Regions from separate parts of the Scandinavium lactucae genome, predicted to be linked through region 1. Evidence: predicted binding sites of a transcription regulator. Region 1 holds the regulator's gene; each other region holds the start of a gene.
The links. Region 1 encodes sigma-54, which starts transcription at its own class of promoters, with help from an activator protein. Its sites were predicted from a motif close to GTTGGCACANNTTTCGCTNT; they were not measured.

Region 1 (6,338 bases):
ACGGTTCTGGTGCCATCGCAGCTGCAGGATAAGAGCGGCAAAACCACCACACCGGCTCAGCCTAAAAAGAGTAACTAAGACGTTATGGCAACTTTAACTGCAAAGAATCTGGCGAAAGCCTACAAGGGCCGTCGGGTCGTAGAAGACGTTAGCCTGACGGTCAATTCCGGCGAAATCGTCGGTCTGCTGGGCCCGAACGGGGCCGGTAAAACCACCACCTTCTATATGGTCGTCGGCATTGTGTCGCGTGATGCGGGTAACATCATCATTGATGATGACGATATCAGCCTGCTGCCGCTGCACGCTCGCGCTCGTCGCGGGATTGGCTACCTGCCGCAGGAAGCCTCTATTTTCCGCCGCCTGAGCGTGTTTGATAACCTGATGGCCGTGCTGCAAATCCGGGACGATCTCAGCAACGAACAGCGTGTCGACCGCGCCAACGAGCTGATGGAAGAGTTCCACATTGAGCATCTGCGCGACAGCCTCGGCCAGGCGCTTTCCGGCGGTGAACGTCGCCGTGTGGAAATCGCCCGTGCGCTTGCAGCAAATCCTAAATTTATCCTACTGGATGAACCCTTTGCTGGCGTTGACCCCATTTCAGTTATCGACATCAAACGTATTATCGAGCATCTGCGCGACAGCGGCCTTGGCGTGCTGATTACCGACCATAACGTGCGTGAAACGTTAGCGGTCTGTGAACGCGCTTATATCGTGAGCCAGGGGCATTTGATTGCTCACGGTACGCCAGAACAAATCCTTCAGGACGAGCATGTTAAGCGTGTGTATCTTGGGGAAGACTTCAGACTCTGATAGGGTAGAGATAATTACCATTTCTGGCCGGAGAAATTTGCCCTGATTATGAAGCAAGGTTTGCAATTAAGGCTCAGTCAACAGCTCGCCATGACGCCGCAACTGCAACAGGCCATTCGCCTGTTGCAGCTTTCAACGCTCGAGCTGCAACAGGAACTTCAGCAAGCGCTGGAGAGTAATCCCCTGCTTGAGCAAACCGATCTTCACGAGGAAGTGGATTCACAAGAAGAACCTGACAACGAAGCCAACGAGACGTTTGATACCGTCGATGCCCTCGAGCAGAAAGAGATGCCCGATGAGCTGCCGCTCGACGCGAGCTGGGATGAAATTTACACCGCTGGCACACCGTCTGGCACAGGCACTGACTATCAGGACGACGAGCTGCCTATCTATCAGGGCGAAACTACCCAGTCGCTTCAGGACTATCTGATGTGGCAGGTTGGCCTGACGCCGTTCTCCGATACCGATCGCGCCATTGCCACCTCTATCGTTAACGCCGTCGATGACACCGGCTATCTCACCGCCTCAGTGGAAGAGATCCTCGAAAGCATTGGCGACGAAGAGCTCGATCTTGATGAAATTGAAGCGGTTCTGAAACGTATCCAGCGCTTTGATCCTGTTGGCGTAGCGGCAAAAGATCTGCGCGACTGCCTGCTGATCCAGCTTTCTCAGTTCGGCAAAGAGACACCGTGGCTGGCGGAAGCCAAAACGATTATCAGCGATCATCTCTCTCTGCTGGCCAATCACGATTTCCGCAGCCTGATGCGCGTCACACGCCTGAAAGAAGACGTGTTGAAAGAAGCGGTGACGCTGATACAGTCCCTGGACCCGCGTCCGGGTCAGTCTATCCAGACCGGCGAACCGGAATACGTCATTCCTGACGTGCTGGTACGCAAGGTAAGCGGCCGCTGGATGGTCGAACTCAATTCCGACAGTATTCCGCGTTTGCAAATCAACCAGCACTACGCCGGGATGTGTAATAACGCCCGTAACGATGCCGATAGCCAGTTTATTCGCAGTAATCTTCAGGAAGCGAAATGGCTGATCAAAAGCCTGGAAAGCCGCAATGACACGCTGCTCCGGGTGAGTCGTTGTATCGTCGAACAACAGCAGGCGTTTTTCGAAAAGGGTGAAGAGTTCATGAAGCCGATGGTGCTGGCGGATATCGCCCAGGCCGTTGAGATGCATGAATCGACTATCTCGCGCGTGACAACGCAAAAGTATCTTCACAGCCCAAGAGGCATTTTTGAGCTTAAGTATTTCTTCTCCAGCCACGTGAACACTGAAGGCGGTGGCGAAGCCTCGTCGACGGCGATTCGTGCCCTGGTGAAGAAGTTAATTGCCGCGGAAAATCCCGCGAAACCACTGAGTGACAGTAAGCTAACCACCATGCTGTCCGAACAGGGTATCATGGTGGCACGCCGCACCGTTGCAAAGTACCGAGAGTCTTTATCCATTCCGCCGTCTAACCAGCGTAAACAGCTGGTCTGACACAACCGATAAGGAAGACACTATGCAGCTCAATATCACCGGACAGAATGTCGAAATCACTGACGCTCTGCGTGAATTTGTGAATACCAAATTTGCCAAGCTCGAGCAGTTTTTCGAACGGATTAATCAGGTCTATATTGTGTTAAAAGTGGAAAAGGTGACTCATATCTCGGATGCCACCCTGCATGTTAACGGGGGCGAAATTCATGCCAGTGCGGAAGGGCAGGATATGTATGCCGCAATAGACGGTCTTATCGATAAGCTGGCAAGACAGCTGACCAAACATAAAGATAAACTGAAACAACACTAATTGTCCGGCCGTGCGCCTGACCCGGCTCTTCGGGCCAGGCGACACGCAGGTGAAATTATGATGAACAACGATTCCGCTCTGCAACTGAGCAATGTCCTTAACCAGGAATGTACCCGCAGTGCAGTTCACTGCCAGAGTAAAAAACGTGCGCTGGAAATTATCAGCGAGCTGGCAGCCAAACAGCTAAGCATCCCGCCACAGGTGGTTTTTGAGGCGATCCTGACCCGTGAAAAGATGGGCAGTACCGGCATCGGTAACGGTATTGCCATTCCTCACGGCAAGCTGGAAGAGGACACCACGCGCGCCGTGGGCGTATTCGTGCAGCTCGAAACCCCGATTGCCTTTGATGCAATAGACAATCAGCCGGTTGACCTGCTGTTCGCCCTACTGGTGCCAGCCGACCAGACCAAAACGCATTTACATACGCTGTCGCTGGTCGCCAAACGCCTGGCGGATAAAACCATCTGCCGCCGTCTACGCGGTGCGCAGAGCGATCAGGAGCTGTATGAAATTATCACCGGCGACGATAGCGGTGATGAAGATGCCTAACGGTAAGTCGGTTGTCGTAAGGAGAAACGACTGATGGTACTGATGATCGTCAGCGGGCGCTCGGGTTCAGGGAAGTCTGTGGCTCTGCGCGCGCTGGAAGATATGGGCTTTTATTGCGTCGATAACCTGCCGGTGGTGCTGCTGCCGGAACTGGCGAAAAGCCTGGCTGACCGGCAGATTTCGGCTGCGGTCAGCATTGATGTGCGTAACATGCCGGAATCGCCGGAGATTTTTGAGCAGGCAATGGAAAATCTGCCTGACTGCTTCTCTCCGCAACTATTGTTCCTCGACGCCGATCGCAATACGCTGATCCGTCGTTACAGCGATACGCGCCGTCTGCATCCTCTTTCCAGTAAGAATCTGTCGCTGGAAAGCGCTATCGACCAGGAAAGCGATCTGCTTGAACCGCTACGTTCTCGTGCGGACCTGATTGTTGATACTTCTGAAATGTCGGTGCACGAACTGGCTGAAATGCTGCGTACGCGCCTGCTCGGCAAGCGTGAACGTGAGCTGACGATGGTGTTCGAATCCTTTGGCTTTAAGCATGGGATCCCGATTGATGCCGATTACGTTTTTGACGTGCGTTTCCTGCCGAACCCGCACTGGGATCCGAAGCTGCGTCCGATGACCGGCCTCGATAAACCGGTTGCTGCGTTCCTCGACCGTCACACAGAAGTTCACAATTTTATCTACCAGACGCGTAGCTATCTTGAGCTATGGTTACCTATGCTGGAAACCAACAATCGCAGCTATCTGACGGTCGCGATTGGTTGTACCGGCGGTAAACATCGTTCGGTGTATATTGCCGAACAGCTGGCTGACTATTTCCGCTCCCGCGGGAAAAACGTTCAGTCTCGTCACCGGACGCTGGAAAAACGTAAAACATGAGCGTAAAGCACACCGTTGAAATCACCAATAAGCTGGGGATGCACGCCCGCCCGGCGATGAAGCTGTTTGAACTGGTCCAGAATTACGATGCTGAAGTGTGGCTGCGCAATGACGAAGGCACTGAAGCGGAGGCCAGCAGCGTGATTGCGCTGCTGATGCTGGATTCCGCCAAAGGCCGACAGATTGAAATCGAAGCCAGCGGTCCACAGGAAGAAGAAGCTCTGGCGGCGGTAATAGCGCTGTTTAACGCCGGGTTTGATGAAGATTAGTCTTTAAGCGGGTAGCGCTGTGCGCACCCGCCTGCTCCCCTTAATACAAGTGATTCCCCGTCATAAACCCTTCCCCACCTAACTGACGCATCTGGCGTAGGATCCACGCCTGACGACTGCGGACATACCCGGACGGCGCATCGGCGCGATAACGAATCGGGTTCGGCAACACCGCAGCCAAAAGCGCCGCTTCTGACATCGTCAGCTTGCTGGCCGGTTTGTGGAAATAGTGCTGCGCCGCCGCTTCCACGCCAAAAATCCCGTCGCCAAACTCGGCGATGTTCAGGTAAACGGTCAGAATGCGTTTTTTACTCCAGATGGTTTCAATCCCCACCGTCAATCCCGCTTCCAGCCCTTTTCGCAGCCAGCTACGACCGTCCCACAGAAACAGGTTTTTCGCCGTTTGCTGCGACAGCGTGGACGCCCCGCGGATCCGGCGTTCGTTGCGTTCGTTATGAGCCAGCGCTTTTTCAATCGCCGACACATCAAAGCCCCAGTGTTCAGGGAATTTCTGATCCTCTGCGGCAATCACCGCCAGCCCCATCCACGGCGTCATTTCATCCATACTCACCCAGTCAGAATGCGCCAGATAATGGAAATCACCGCTGAAGAGAGCGCCAAGCTGACGCTCCACCATCACCGCAGAGAAAGGCACCGGCAGCACGCTGAATAGTGCAATGCCGCCGCCCCAAAATACGGCAAGCGCCAGCCCAACCCGCAGCAAAATTCGTTTTAGCCAGACCACTGGTGAACGACGCTGACTCATGCGCAAAGCACCAGCACGCGAGACACCAGTTTTTCAATGCCAGTCGCCGCTTCAGCAATATTCTGCGCCAGCATATACGCAGGCGTGGTCACCACTTTATGGTCTTCATCGACCACGATGTCATCCACCGGGCAGGGCACATGCTCGGCCCCCATATCTTCCAGCACTTCGGCGGTATCGATATCGGTCCCGATGGTGATTCGCAGCGGGAAGTCGAAAATCTTCGGCAGCATAGCAGGCGCGATGCACATAAACCCCAGCGGTTTCCCCGCCTGATGCAGTGCCTGCGTCAGCGCAGTTAAATCAGCATCAACCGTGCAGGCGCTGCCCTGCGAGGCGAAATTGCTCAGGTTTTTCGCCGCGCCGAAACCGCCGGGCACAATCAACGCATCAAGATCGTCAGCCCGCGCGCTGGCCAGCGGCAGAATCTCGCCCCGAGTAATACGTGCCGCTTCAATAAGCACATTACGCTCGCCGCCCTGCGGCTCTCCGGCCAGATGGTTAATCACATCAGACTGGCTTTTATCCGGCGCAAAACAGACCGCCTGCGCACCGCTGCGCGAAATCGCCAGCAGGGTAATCACCGCCTCATGAATTTCGCTGCCGTCATAGACACCACAGCCGCTGAGCACTACGCCAATTTTTTTCATACCGCGTTTCCTTTGTTGCAACTGCCTGAAGCCCATCAATTATTTTGATTTAACCGCGGTGCTTCACACATTTCACTGATTCATGTAACAAATAATTTAAGTTTTGCTATCTTAATGAGCGTGCGGCCCGAATTCTCAGGCAGCGTCTGTTCAACACAGTTAAAACAATTAAGGCGCAGCCACGTTTTCCCTGGTGTTGGCGCAGTATTCGCGCACCCCGGCTTGACCGGGGTCATTTTTTATCGGTTCGCCACCCACGCTTTCAGGGTCGCAACGTCCTGCTGCCATTCGGTTTTCATCTCTTCGATCCATTCACCCACGTTATCCCACCACGCTGGAAGATCGGGAGACTGAATCTGTTGCCCCAGCTGTTGAATATGCCGTAAACCAATCGAGCCCGCGGCCCCTTTGATTTTATGCCCTTCTTCAACAATGCCTTTTTGGTCGCGCGCGGTCAGGTTTGACTCCAGCACCGCCAGGTAGCCCGGCATCATTTTTTCAAACACCGCCAGCCCGTCGGTAATCAACTTCGGTCCTACCAGTTCGATATACTGTTGAAGCATGTCGGTATCCAGCACGGCGCTGGATTTACTGCTGTCGGTCGT
Region 2 (6,338 bases), on a different contig from region 1:
GGTCAATCCTGCGCCCGTGAGTGCACGTTCAAGCACCCAACGGATGGAACTATCGTCATCAACGATCCAGGCTATCCCGCGTTGCATAAAATGCACCTCTATTTCCGAATGGGCAGATAAACCGAGAATTCGGTATGGCCCGGCCAACTGGTGAACTCAATTTTACCGGAGTGTTGATCGATCAGATTGCGGGCGATGGACAAGCCCAGCCCGGTGCCGCCTTCGCGTCCACTCACCATCGGATAGAACAACGTATCCTGCAGATGTGAGGGAATCCCTGGCCCGTTGTCTTCCACATCAATGCGGGCCGCCAGACGGTAACGTACGCCGTGCAGCGTCAGCTGGAATGCGGTGCGGGTCCGCAGCACGATTTCGCCGCCTTCCGGGCCTAACGCCTGGAGCGCATTGCGCACGATATTTAATAAAACCTGCTCTATCTGGTCGGGATCGTGCGGCAATTCTGGCAGACTTGGATCGTAATCGCGTGTCAGACGTACGTTCTCCGGCAGCTCCATCGACACCAGTTTCACCACCCGTTCCGCCACTTTATGAATACTTTCTGTGACGTGCATGCCCGGTTGCTGTGGGCCGAGTAAACGGTCCACCAGGTTGCGCAGACGATCGGCCTGCTCAATGATGACTTTGGTGTATTCTGTCAGCGACGGGTCGGGCAGCGCTTTGCTCAAGAGCTGTGCCGCGCCGCGCAGGCCGCCGAGCGGGTTTTTGATTTCATGCGCCAGACCGCGCACCAGATCACGCGCCGCCACCTGCTGGGCGTGTTGCAACTGCTCCTGGCTGAGGCGACGCTGGTTATCCATCGGTGCCATCTCCAGCAGAATCAGGCCATCAGGCAGCCGCTGGGCGGTTAACGAAAGAATATGTGAGCGACCATCAATCACCAGCGTCACTTCGTTGTCAGTGAAGCCCTGACCCGCCTGCAGGCTTTCATGCATCAGGCCGATGTTCAGGGAAAAATAACTCAACAGTTCCGGCAGCGGTGTACCGAATAATTTACGCGAACTCTGAGCGAGCAGCTGCTGTGCTGCCGGGTTGGCGTAATGCACTGCCAGCTCGTCATCGACCAGTAAGATACTGTTGATTAAAGAATTGAGGATCTGCCCTGCATCGGGCAGCACGCCTGTTGCCATCCAGCAGTCTCCTGAAAAGGTGTGCACCAATTTAGTGCATTATAGCGGTTTTTGGTCGCTAAGCGTCTGAACTCAGTGAGTTGGTGGAGAAAAAAGCCCATCCGAAGATGGGCCAAAAGTTCCACGGCAACAAAATCCTCTACGTCTTTCTTACCGCAGCGGTGTTGGCTGCCTTTGCTCACCCCAGTCACATAGTTATCTATGCTCCTGGGATTCGCTCAGTTGCTGCCTTGCTGCGGCAAGAAATCCGCTGAGTATTATTTTTCTTAAACGCTGTAGTACAGCTCGAATTCAACCGGATGCGGAGTCATGCGAACGCGGTCATTTTCTTCAATGCGCAGCGCGATGTAAGCATCGATAGCTTCGTCAGTGAACACGCCACCCGCAGTCAGGAACTCGCGGTCTTCGTTCAGGCAGTTCAGTGCTTCTTCCAGAGAACCAGCAACCTGTGGGATCTCTTTCGCTTCTTCCGGCGGCAGGTCATACAGGTTTTTGTCCATTGCTTCGCCTGGGTGGATCTTGTTCTTAATACCATCCAGACCTGCCATCAGCAGTGCTGCGAAGCACAGGTATGGGTTAGCCGCTGGGTCCGGGAAGCGCACTTCGATACGACGTGCTTTCGGGGACGCAACCACTGGGATACGGATAGAGGCAGAACGGTTACGGGCAGAGTAAGCCAGCATAACCGGTGCTTCATAACCCGGGACCAGACGCTTGTAGGAGTTGGTGGTTGGGTTTGCCAGGGCGTTGATGGCTTTCGCGTGTTTGATGACGCCGCCGATGTAGTACAGCGCCTGCTCGGACAGACCTGCATATTTGTCGCCAGAGAAGGTGTTAGTTCCGTTCTTAACCAGAGACATGTGGCAGTGCATACCGGAACCGTTATCACCGAACATTGGTTTTGGCATGAAGGTCGCGGTTTTACCGAAACGGTGTGCCACGTTGTGCACAACGTATTTGTAGATCTGAATTTCGTCCGCTTTTTTGGTCATGGTGTTGAAGCGTGTAGCCACTTCGTTCTGACCCGCAGTCGCCACTTCGTGGTGGTGAGCTTCAACAACCAGGCCCATCTCTTCCATCACCAGACACATGGTGGAACGCAGATCCTGTGAAGAATCTACCGGTGGAACCGGGAAGTAACCGCCTTTCACTGCTGGACGGTGACCTTTGTTACCGCCTTCGTATTTGGTCGCGGTGTTCCATGCGCCTTCGATATCGTCGATAGCAACGTGTGAGCCGGAGATGGAGCTACCGAAGCGCACGTCGTCGAACAGGAAGAATTCTGGTTCTGGTCCGAACAGGACGGTGTCGGCGATGCCAGTGGAGCGCAGGTATTCTTCAGCACGCTTCGCGATAGAACGCGGGTCACGGTCGTAGCCCTGCATGGTGCCTGGCTCAAGAATATCACAACGAATAATCAGGGTAGATTCTTCGAAGAACGGGTCAATGACAGCAGTGGTTGGGTCTGGCATCAGAACCATGTCGGATTCGTTAATGCCTTTCCAGCCACCAATCGAGGAGCCATCAAACATTTTGCCTTCTTCGAAGAAGTCAGCATTCACCTGGTGAGCAGGGATAGTGACGTGCTGTTCTTTACCTTTAGTATCGGTGAAGCGCAGATCAACAAACTTCACTTCATGCTCGTTCAGCATCGTCAAAACGTGTTCAGCGGACATACTTAAACTCTCCCGGATTTGTCATTGTCGTCGTGGTAACGAACTATTCTTGGCACTACGTTATGTGGCGTTGTTGCCTTGAAAAAGATAAAGCGAAATCTGTGCCAACTTTTAAATGCCCCCCAAAAGGCGTTATGATGCGCACCATAGTGCAAAAGGGCTGCACCATGATGGATATCTTGCACCAAAATAGTGCTCATGTGTGAAATGCGGGCACTGTTTTGGTGCAATTTGTGTAATTAGGCCCTTTTTACTCTTCGTGAAAGCGATCACAGGCCAACTCTGCGATACTTGTTTGCAGAGGATGTTTGTGATCCTGTTTTGTAGTGCGATTAATCCGTGTACAATAACGCGCTATTTCTAATGCCTGAGGCAAAGTTGTGATCGAAAATCTGCGTAACATCGCCATCATCGCGCACGTTGACCATGGTAAAACTACCCTGGTCGATAAGCTGCTGCAGCAATCTGGTACTTTCAGTAACGAACGTGCTGAAGCCACCGAACGCGTGATGGACTCCAATGACTTGGAGAAAGAGCGTGGGATTACCATCCTCGCTAAAAACACCGCTATCAAATGGAATGACTACCGTATCAACATCGTTGATACCCCAGGCCACGCCGACTTCGGTGGTGAAGTTGAACGTGTAATGTCCATGGTAGACTCCGTGCTGCTGGTCGTTGACGCAATGGATGGCCCAATGCCGCAGACGCGCTTCGTAACCAAGAAGGCATTTGCCCATGGTTTGCGTCCGATCGTGGTTATCAACAAAGTTGACCGTCCTGGCGCGCGTCCTGACTGGGTTGTGGATCAGGTCTTTGACCTGTTCGTTAACCTCGATGCGACTGACGAGCAGCTCGACTTCCCAATCATCTATGCATCTGCACTGATGGGGATTGCCGGTAACGATCACACCGATATGGCGGAAGACATGACTCCGCTGTACCAGGCGATTGTTGACCACGTTAAAGCACCAAGCGTTGACCTTGATGGTCCGTTCCAGATGCAAATCTCCCAGCTCGATTACAACAACTACGTTGGTGTTATCGGTATTGGTCGCATCAAGCGCGGTAAAGTGAAGCCTAACCAGCAAATCACCATCATCGACAGCGAAGGTAAAACCCGTAACGGTAAAGTCGGTAAAGTCCTGACCCACCTCGGCCTGGAGCGTATTGAATCCACCGAAGCGGAAGCGGGCGATATCATCGCTATCACCGGTCTGGGCGAGCTGAATATCTCCGACACCCTCTGCGATGTGCAGGCGGTTGAAGCGTTGCCAGCGCTGTCCGTTGATGAACCAACCGTTACCATGTTCTTCAACGTCAACACCTCTCCGTTCTGTGGTAAAGAAGGTAAGTACGTGACTTCACGTCAGATCCTCGACCGCCTGAACAAAGAGCTGGTGCACAACGTGGCACTGCGCGTTGAAGAAACTGAAGATGCGGATGCATTCCGTGTTTCCGGTCGTGGTGAACTGCACCTGTCCGTTCTTATCGAAAACATGCGTCGTGAAGGCTTCGAACTGGCTGTGTCCCGTCCGAAAGTTATCAACCGTATGATCGATGGTCGTATGCAAGAGCCGTTCGAGAACGTGACTCTGGATATCGAAGAACAGCACCAGGGCGCGGTCATGCAGGCTATGGGCGAGCGTAAGGGCGATGTCAAAGACATGATCCCTGATGGCAAAGGCCGTATTCGTCTGGATTACCTGATCCCGGCACGTGGCCTGATCGGCTTCCGTACCGAGTTCATGACCATGACTTCCGGTACCGGTCTGCTGTACTCCACCTTCAGCCACTACGACGACGTTAAGCCAGGCGAAATCGGCCAGCGTAACAACGGCGTACTGATCTCCAACGGTCAGGGTAAAGCGGTTGCGTTTGCACTGTTCAGCCTGCAGGACCGCGGTAAGCTGTTCCTGGGTCACGGTGCAGAAGTTTACGAAGGCCAGATCATCGGTATTCACAGCCGTTCTAACGACCTGACTGTGAACTGCCTGACCGGTAAGAAACTGACCAACATGCGTGCGTCTGGTACAGACGAAGCAACGGTTCTGGTTCCGCCGATCAAAATGACGCTGGAACAGGCTCTTGAGTTCATCGATGACGACGAACTGGTAGAAGTTACTCCTACTTCTGTCCGTATTCGTAAACGTCACCTGACCGAGAACGACCGTAAACGTGCTGGCCGTGGGCCAAAAGACGCGTAATTAACGTCTTCTGCATGTAAAAAAGCCGCTGAATTTCAGCGGCTTTTTTTATGGCTTACGTCTGGTCATCAACGCTTAGCGTTTATCCCATGCGTCCTGCCAGTTGCTACCGGTTGCCGGCGCGTATGCCCAGGCTGCACCTGCACACCATCCTGAGTACGGGAACGGTTTACACTGATAGATGCTACCATCCGCGGCCAGGACTTTGGTTCCGTCGGTGTAGCTGGCAAGGCCATCAGGGTACACATAGTCATAATCTCCGGCTGGTGCTGGGGTCGGATCAGGCTGCGCCGCGGCGTGAACCTGCAACGTAACTTCACCATTCGCACTCAGACCGCTCTGATCGGTGACTTTCACCTGCAGCGCATAGCTGGCTTCTTTCGCATCCGCGGGTTCGATAATGGTCAGCGTATTGGTATCCTGACCGCTTACCTGGCCAACACCTGCCGGTAGCGTCCAGTGCCACTTCAACTGCTGAGCGGTGCTGTCCGGGTCGGTCGCGGTGGCCACAATCGTCACCTGGCTACCCGCGTTCACCTGCTGCATTGTCGCTACTGACAGAGCCGGTTTAACGGGCTGATTAGGGTCGGTCACCGTGACGGTGGTGTCTGCATGAGAGGACTGTTTGCCGTCATTGACCGTCACGCGGAAGCTGTAGCTCGCCGGTACCAGCGGGGAGGCAACGGTAAAGGTGGCTTTTGCCGCATTGGCGTTCGACAGGTTTACCGCCGGGCCGCTGAGCTGTTCCCACTGCCAGGTCAGGCTATCCCCGTCCTGATCGGAGGAACCGGAGGCATCCAGGGTAACCACGCCCGCTTTATCAATCTGCTGGCTGATACCGGCATACGCCACAGGTGGGTGATTCTGGTTCGGGTTCGCGGAGTTTTGGGTAAACGGTGCAAACACATTGCTGTAAGCATACAGCGGTGCCTGCTGCTCGGTCATACCGCTATGTTCTGGCGAAACCTGTTTCTCGATACCCGGACGATCACGCATCATGGACCAGGCACCAATCATGCCAATGCCGTGATCTTTGGCATGCTGATAAACATGGTGAGCGTCAGACATATAGAACACTTCGCCCTGCACGTCGTTATAGCCAATCATCGGCGTGGTGCCGAGCATGGCGTAAACGGCGTTGTCGCTCTTCTCAGGCCAGATAGCTTTAACCTGTTTAAAGAGGTTATCCACCGCGTCGGTGGCGCATTTACCGTGGATATTCTGACCTTCTGTACCGTCAGACTGGCACTGGATATTGCCGTAATCCATCGTCATCACGTTAACACCATCCAGCGCAACGCCTTTGG
Region 3 (6,338 bases), on a different contig from region 1:
AGAAGACCATGAAGCTGATTGCCGACGTCAATATGGACGTCAGCTACAGCTTTATCTTCTCCGCACGTCCTGGGACACCGGCGGCGGATATGGTTGATGACGTTTCGGAAGAAGATAAGAAACAGCGGCTGTATATTTTGCAGGAGCGCCTCAACCAGCAGGCAATGGCCTGGAGCCGCCGTATGGTCGGCACCGTCCAGCGTATTTTGGTCGAAGGCACATCGCGTAAGAGCCTGATGGAGCTGACAGGGCGCACGGAAAATAACCGCGTGGTCAACTTCGAAGGGATGCCGGATATGGTCGGTAAATTCGTCGATGTAGAAATCACCGATGTGTATACCAACTCCCTGCGTGGCAAAGTTGTTCGCACCGAAGCGGAGATGGGCCTGCGCGTAGTCGAATCACCGGAATCAGTGATTGCCCGCACTCGCAAAGAAAACGATCTCGGCGTGGGAACTTTCCAGCCATGATCCCGTGGCCTGCCCCTGCGGGCAGGCCCTTGCATTTCCTCGCCCTGCCCCCACATCGATTGCAATGCTTGCACCTTTAATCGCATGCGCGAATAATTTCCTTTGTACATCTACAAAAACGCCCGCCGTGGCACCAGGTAAAAGAGGAACAGCTTGAATACAGAAACCCGTGAAATCACCCTCGAGCCTGCGGACAACGATCGTCTGCTGAGCCTCTGCGGTCCGTTTGATGACAATATCAAACATCTTGAGCGACGACTGGGGATCGAAATCAACCGCCGCGATAACCACTTCAAACTCACCGGACGCGCTATCTGCGTGAACGCCGCCGCGGATATCCTGCGCAGCCTGTATGTCGATACGGCACCTATGCGCGGTCAGACGCAGGACATCGACCCGGAACAGATTCACTTGGCTATTAAAGAAGCCCGGGTGCTGGAGCAAACCGCCGATAGCGTGCCGGACTACGGTAAAGCTATCAATATCAAGACCAAGCGCGGCGTTATCAAACCACGCACCCCGAACCAGGCGCAGTACATCGCCAATATCCTCGACCATGACATCACCTTTGGTGTGGGCCCTGCCGGGACCGGTAAAACTTACCTCGCGGTTGCAGCCGCGGTTGATGCGCTGGAGCGTCAGGAAATTCGCCGTATTCTGCTGACTCGTCCGGCAGTTGAAGCCGGTGAGAAACTGGGCTTCCTGCCCGGCGATTTAAGCCAGAAAGTTGACCCGTATCTGCGTCCACTGTATGACGCGCTGTTTGAAATGCTCGGCTTCGAAAAGGTCGAGAAACTGATTGAGCGCAACGTGATTGAAGTTGCGCCGTTAGCCTACATGCGCGGTCGTACGCTGAACGACGCGTTCATCATTCTGGACGAAAGTCAGAACACCACCATCGAGCAGATGAAGATGTTCCTGACCCGTATCGGCTTTAACTCAAAGGCGGTGATCACCGGGGACGTGACCCAGATTGACCTGCCGCGAAATGTCAAATCGGGTCTACGCCATGCCGTCGAAGTGCTGGCGGAAGTAGACGAAATCAGCTTCAACTTCTTCCATAGCGAAGACGTAGTGCGCCATCCGGTAGTGGCCCGCATCGTTAACGCCTATGAGGCGTGGGAAGAAGCAGAACAAAAACGTAAAGCCGAGCAGGCCGCCGAGCGCAAACGCGAAGCGCTGGCAACGCAGGAGCAAGAGCATAAATGAGTTCGGTTATTCTGGATTTACAGGTCGCAACGGAAGACGAAAACGGTCTGCCGCAGGAAGCACAGTTTCAGCGCTGGCTGGATGCCACCATCCCGGCGTTTCAGGCCGAGTCTGAGGTGACTATCCGCTTGGTTGATGAAGCGGAAAGCCACGAGCTGAATCTGACCTATCGCGGAAAAGACAAGTCGACCAACGTCCTCTCCTTCCCGTTCGAGGCACCACCGGGCATGGAAATGCCGCTGCTCGGTGACCTCATTATCTGCCGTCAGGTGGTTGAGCGCGAAGCCGAAGAACAGGGTAAACCGCTCGAGGCCCACTGGGCCCATATGGTTATCCACGGCAGTCTGCATCTGCTCGGCTATGACCATATTGAAGACGAAGAAGCGGAAGAGATGGAAAGTCTGGAAACGGAGATAATGCTTGCTCTGAACTATGATGATCCGTACATTGCCGAGAAAGAGTAACCTGTGCGGCGGCTAGCCGCCGCGCTGGCATTTTATGCCGTCTGATGCTGTGTTTACGCCAGACGGGAAGATTTATTTAACATGAGACCCCACACGACGCCATGAGCGACGACAACTCACACAGTAACGACACCTTAAACAGCAAAAAGGGATTCTTTTCCCTCTTACTGAGCCAACTGTTCCACGGCGAACCTAAAAACCGCGATGAACTGCTGGCGCTGATCCGTGATTCCGGGCAAAACGACCTTATCGACGAAGATACGCGCGACATGCTCGAAGGGGTTATGGATATTGCAGACCAACGCGTCCGCGACATCATGATCCCCCGTTCTCAAATGATTACCCTGAAACGCAGCCAGAGCCTGGACGAATGTCTCGATGTCATTATCGAGTCCGCCCACTCGCGTTTTCCGGTGATCAGCGAAGACAAAGATCACATCGAAGGGATTCTGATGGCCAAGGATCTGCTGCCGTTTATGCGCAGCGATTCTGAGGCTTTCAGCATGGATAAAGTGTTACGCCAGGCGGTGGTGGTGCCGGAAAGCAAGCGGGTTGACCGTATGCTGAAAGAGTTCCGCTCTCAGCGCTACCACATGGCGATTGTGATTGACGAATTTGGCGGCGTCTCGGGTCTGGTGACCATCGAAGACATCCTCGAACTTATCGTCGGCGAAATTGAAGACGAATACGATGAAGAAGACGACATCGATTTCCGTCAACTGAGCCGTCACACCTGGACCGTTCGCGCCCTCGCCTCGATTGAAGATTTCAACGAAGCCTACGGCACGCACTTTAGCGACGACGAAGTTGATACTATCGGCGGCCTGGTGATGCAGGCGTTCGGGCACCTGCCTGCACGCGGTGAATCCATTGCCATTGATGGTTACCAGTTCAAAGTTGCGATGGCTGACAGCAGACGTATCATCCAGGTACACGTCAAACTTCCGGAAGATGCGCCACAGCCCAATCTGGAAGACTAATTTTACGGGACGACAACGCTAAATGGCATTTGCCTCTCTGATTGAACGCCAGCGCATTCGCCTGCTGCTGGCGCTACTCTTTGGTGCCTGCGGAACGCTGGCTTTTTCACCTTATGATTTCTGGCCTGCGGCGATGGTGTCGCTGATAGGGCTGCAAGGATTAACCCTCAACCGTCGTCCGCTGCAAAGCGCCTGGATTGGTTACTTCTGGGGTCTGGGCCTGTTTGGTTCGGGCATCAACTGGGTGTACGTCAGCATCGCGCAGTTTGGCGGTATGCCAGGCCCGGTGAACGTTTTCCTGGTGGTATTGCTCGCGGCATATCTGTCGCTGTATACCGGGTTGTTCGCCGGGGTGCTCTCGCGACTATGGCCGAAAGCGACCTGGATCCGCGTGGCGATTGCAGCACCCGCAGTGTGGCAAATCACCGAGTTCCTGCGCGGCTGGGTGTTGACCGGTTTTCCGTGGTTGCAGTTCGGCTACAGCCAGATTGACGGCCCGCTGAAAGGCCTCGCGCCGGTGATGGGCGTGGAGACCATTAACTTCCTGCTGATGATGGTTAGCGGCCTGCTGGCGCTGGCGTTAATGACCCGCAACTGGCGTCCGCTGGTCGTGGCGGTGGTGCTTTTCGCCCTGCCTTTCCCGCTGCGCTATATCCAGTGGTATCAGTTGCTACCCGACCGCACCACTGAGGTGTCGCTGGTACAGGGCAATATTCCTCAGTCGCTGAAGTGGGATGAAAAAGAGCTGATTAACACGCTGCAGATTTATCTCAATGCGACCGAGAAAGTGATGGGCAAATCACAGCTCATCATTTGGCCAGAATCCGCCATTCCGGATCTCGAAATCAATCAGCAGCGCCTGCTCAGCATGATGGACGATATGCTGCGCGCCAAAAACAGCTCGTTAATAACCGGGGTAGTCGATTCGCGTCTTAACGCCAAAAACCGTTACGACACCTATAACACCATCATTACGCTCGGCAAAGATAACCCGTACAGCTACCACTCTACCGATCGATACAACAAGAACCATCTGGTGCCGTTTGGTGAGTTTGTGCCGCTGGAGTCGATTTTGCGTCCGCTGGCACCGTTCTTTGACCTGCCGATGTCGTCGTTTAGCCGTGGGCCGTACGTCCAGCCTCAGCTCTCAGCACATGGTCTGAAACTGACCCCAGCGATTTGCTACGAGGTTATTCTCGGCGAGCAGGTGCGTGATAATTTTCGCCCGGACACCGATTTCCTGCTGACCATCTCTAACGATGCGTGGTTCGGTAAATCGATTGGCCCGTGGCAGCACTTCCAGATGGCGCGGATGCGTGCTCTGGAACTGGCACGCCCGCTGCTGCGTAGCACCAACAATGGGATTACCGCCGTGATTAATCCGCACGGCGACGTGCAGGCGATGATCCCGCAATTTACCCGCGAGGTGCTGACCACCACGGTAACGCCAACCTCCGGTCTGACGCCTTATGCGCGTTTCGGCAACTGGCCACTGTGGATCCTCACCGCGCTGTTCGGTTTTGGCGCTCTGGTGATGAGCCTTCGTCAGCGTCGTCGCTAGTTTTCCCCTCACCCTGCCCTCTCCTTCACGGAGAGGGTATCTCTCCCTCATTTCTGGCACGCCAATTGCTTTGTTAATTCAGAGAACTGCGTGATTTGCCTTAGTGCAACCCAGTCGCACCAATAACGCTCAGCGGTAGCACCCTTTCGGTGCAATGGAGCATTTTTGCCTTAAAACGGTGCGGCGCACATCGCAAAAACAAACAATATCGCAGCAAAATCTTTACATTAAGCCAAACTAAATGTTAACAAACTGGCTTAACACTGCACACACAAGTGGCAGGCTATAACAACACAACACTCACATGGGTATCTGCGCGTCACTGACGCCACGATAAGGAAGGAGTTGGATATGCAATTACGTAAACTGGCCGCAGCAATGCTGGTGATGGGAATGTCTGCCGGGCTAGCACATGCCGATGATGCAGCGCCAGCAGCAGGCAAAAGCACGCTGGACAAAATCGCCAAAAATGGCGTGATTGTGGTCGGCCATCGTGAATCATCTGTACCGTTCTCATACTACGACAACCAGCAGAAAGTGGTCGGCTACTCACAGGACTATTCCAACGCTATCGTTGATGCTATTAAGAAGAAGCTCAACAAACCTGACCTGCAGGTGAAGCTGATCCCGATTACCTCCCAAAACCGTATCCCACTGTTGCAGAACGGCACCTTTGACTTCGAGTGTGGTTCGACCACCAATAACCTTGAGCGTCAGAAACAGGCTGCGTTCTCTGACACCATCTTTGTGGTCGGCACCCGTCTGCTGGTCAAGAAAGGCGGCCCAATCAAAGACTTCGCCGATCTGAAAGGCAAAGCGGTGGTCGTAACCTCCGGTACCACCTCTGAAGTGCTGCTGCACAAACTGAACGATGACAAGAAAATGGACATGCGCATCATCAGTGCTAAAGACCACGGCGACTCCTTCCGTACTCTGGAAAGCGGCCGCGCGGTGGCGTTCATGATGGATGATGCGTTGTTGGCAGGCGAACGTGCGAAAGCGAAGAAACCTGACAACTGGGAAATCCTCGGCACGCCGCAGTCTAAAGAAGCGTACGGCTGTATGCTGCGTAAAGACGATCCGCAGTTCAAGAAGCTGATGGATGACACCATTGCCCAGGCGCAGACCTCCGGTGAAGCAGCGAAGTGGTTCGAAAAATGGTTCAAGAACCCAATCCCACCGAAGAATCTGAACATGAACTTCGAACTGTCTGACGACATGAAGACCCTGTTCAAAGAACCGAATGACAAAGCACTTAACTAATTAAAACAACGATGGGCGGGTCCGCCTGCCCTCTCGATTGTCGGGAAGCATGGACAGACTATACGCGGAGTGGTCGTTCCCCATTCAGCGCGAAAAGAGCTTCTCACCAATCTTCGAGGGTAGCGCTGCTACCCTTTTTTTTCGGAGTCCATTTATGTCAATCGACTGGAACTGGGGTATTTTTCTGCAACAAGCCCCGTTCGGCAACACCACCTATCTTGGCTGGTTGTGGAGCGGATTTCAGGTCACCGTGGCGCTGTCTGTCACGGCCTGGATTATCGCTTTCCTCGTCGGCTCGCTGTTCGGCATTCTGCGTACCGTACCCAACCGAATCCTCTCCGGAATCGGGACGCTGTACGTTGAACTGTTCCGCAACGTTCCGCTGATCGTT

Region 2: glnA (glutamate--ammonia ligase) is a predicted target of sigma-54. The motif match lies at 2,914-2,933, and genes of this name have one in related genera.
Region 3: SIK69_RS02100 (amino acid ABC transporter substrate-binding protein) is a predicted target of sigma-54. The motif match lies at 4,737-4,756, and genes of this name have one in related genera.

What each region holds. Positions count from the first base shown of each region.
Region 1 is NZ_JAWXRD010000029.1:261,151-267,488, forward strand. Features, by position in the region: gene lptA (lipopolysaccharide ABC transporter substrate-binding protein LptA) at 1-78, shown strand, start outside; gene lptB (LPS export ABC transporter ATP-binding protein) at 85-810, shown strand; gene rpoN (RNA polymerase factor sigma-54) at 859-2,301, shown strand; gene hpf (ribosome hibernation promoting factor) at 2,324-2,611, shown strand; gene ptsN (PTS IIA-like nitrogen regulatory protein PtsN) at 2,669-3,160, shown strand; gene rapZ (RNase adapter RapZ) at 3,194-4,048, shown strand; gene npr (PTS phosphocarrier protein NPr) at 4,045-4,317, shown strand; gene mtgA (monofunctional biosynthetic peptidoglycan transglycosylase) at 4,358-5,083, opposite strand; gene elbB (isoprenoid biosynthesis glyoxalase ElbB) at 5,080-5,733, opposite strand; gene arcB (aerobic respiration two-component sensor histidine kinase ArcB) at 5,973-6,338, opposite strand, start outside.
Region 2 is NZ_JAWXRD010000039.1:89,150-95,487, reverse strand. Features, by position in the region: gene glnG (nitrogen regulation protein NR(I)) at 1-87, opposite strand, end outside; gene glnL (nitrogen regulation protein NR(II)) at 99-1,148, opposite strand; gene glnA (glutamate--ammonia ligase) at 1,415-2,824, opposite strand; gene typA (ribosome-dependent GTPase TypA) at 3,205-5,031, shown strand; gene SIK69_RS17560 (PKD domain-containing protein) at 5,107-6,338, opposite strand, start outside.
Region 3 is NZ_JAWXRD010000002.1:2,962-9,299, forward strand. Features, by position in the region: gene miaB (tRNA (N6-isopentenyl adenosine(37)-C2)-methylthiotransferase MiaB) at 1-470, shown strand, start outside; gene SIK69_RS02080 (PhoH family protein) at 624-1,679, shown strand; gene ybeY (rRNA maturation RNase YbeY) at 1,676-2,143, shown strand; gene corC (CNNM family magnesium/cobalt transport protein CorC) at 2,245-3,123, shown strand; gene lnt (apolipoprotein N-acyltransferase) at 3,146-4,684, shown strand; gene SIK69_RS02100 (amino acid ABC transporter substrate-binding protein) at 5,036-5,947, shown strand; gene SIK69_RS02105 (amino acid ABC transporter permease) at 6,102-6,338, shown strand, end outside.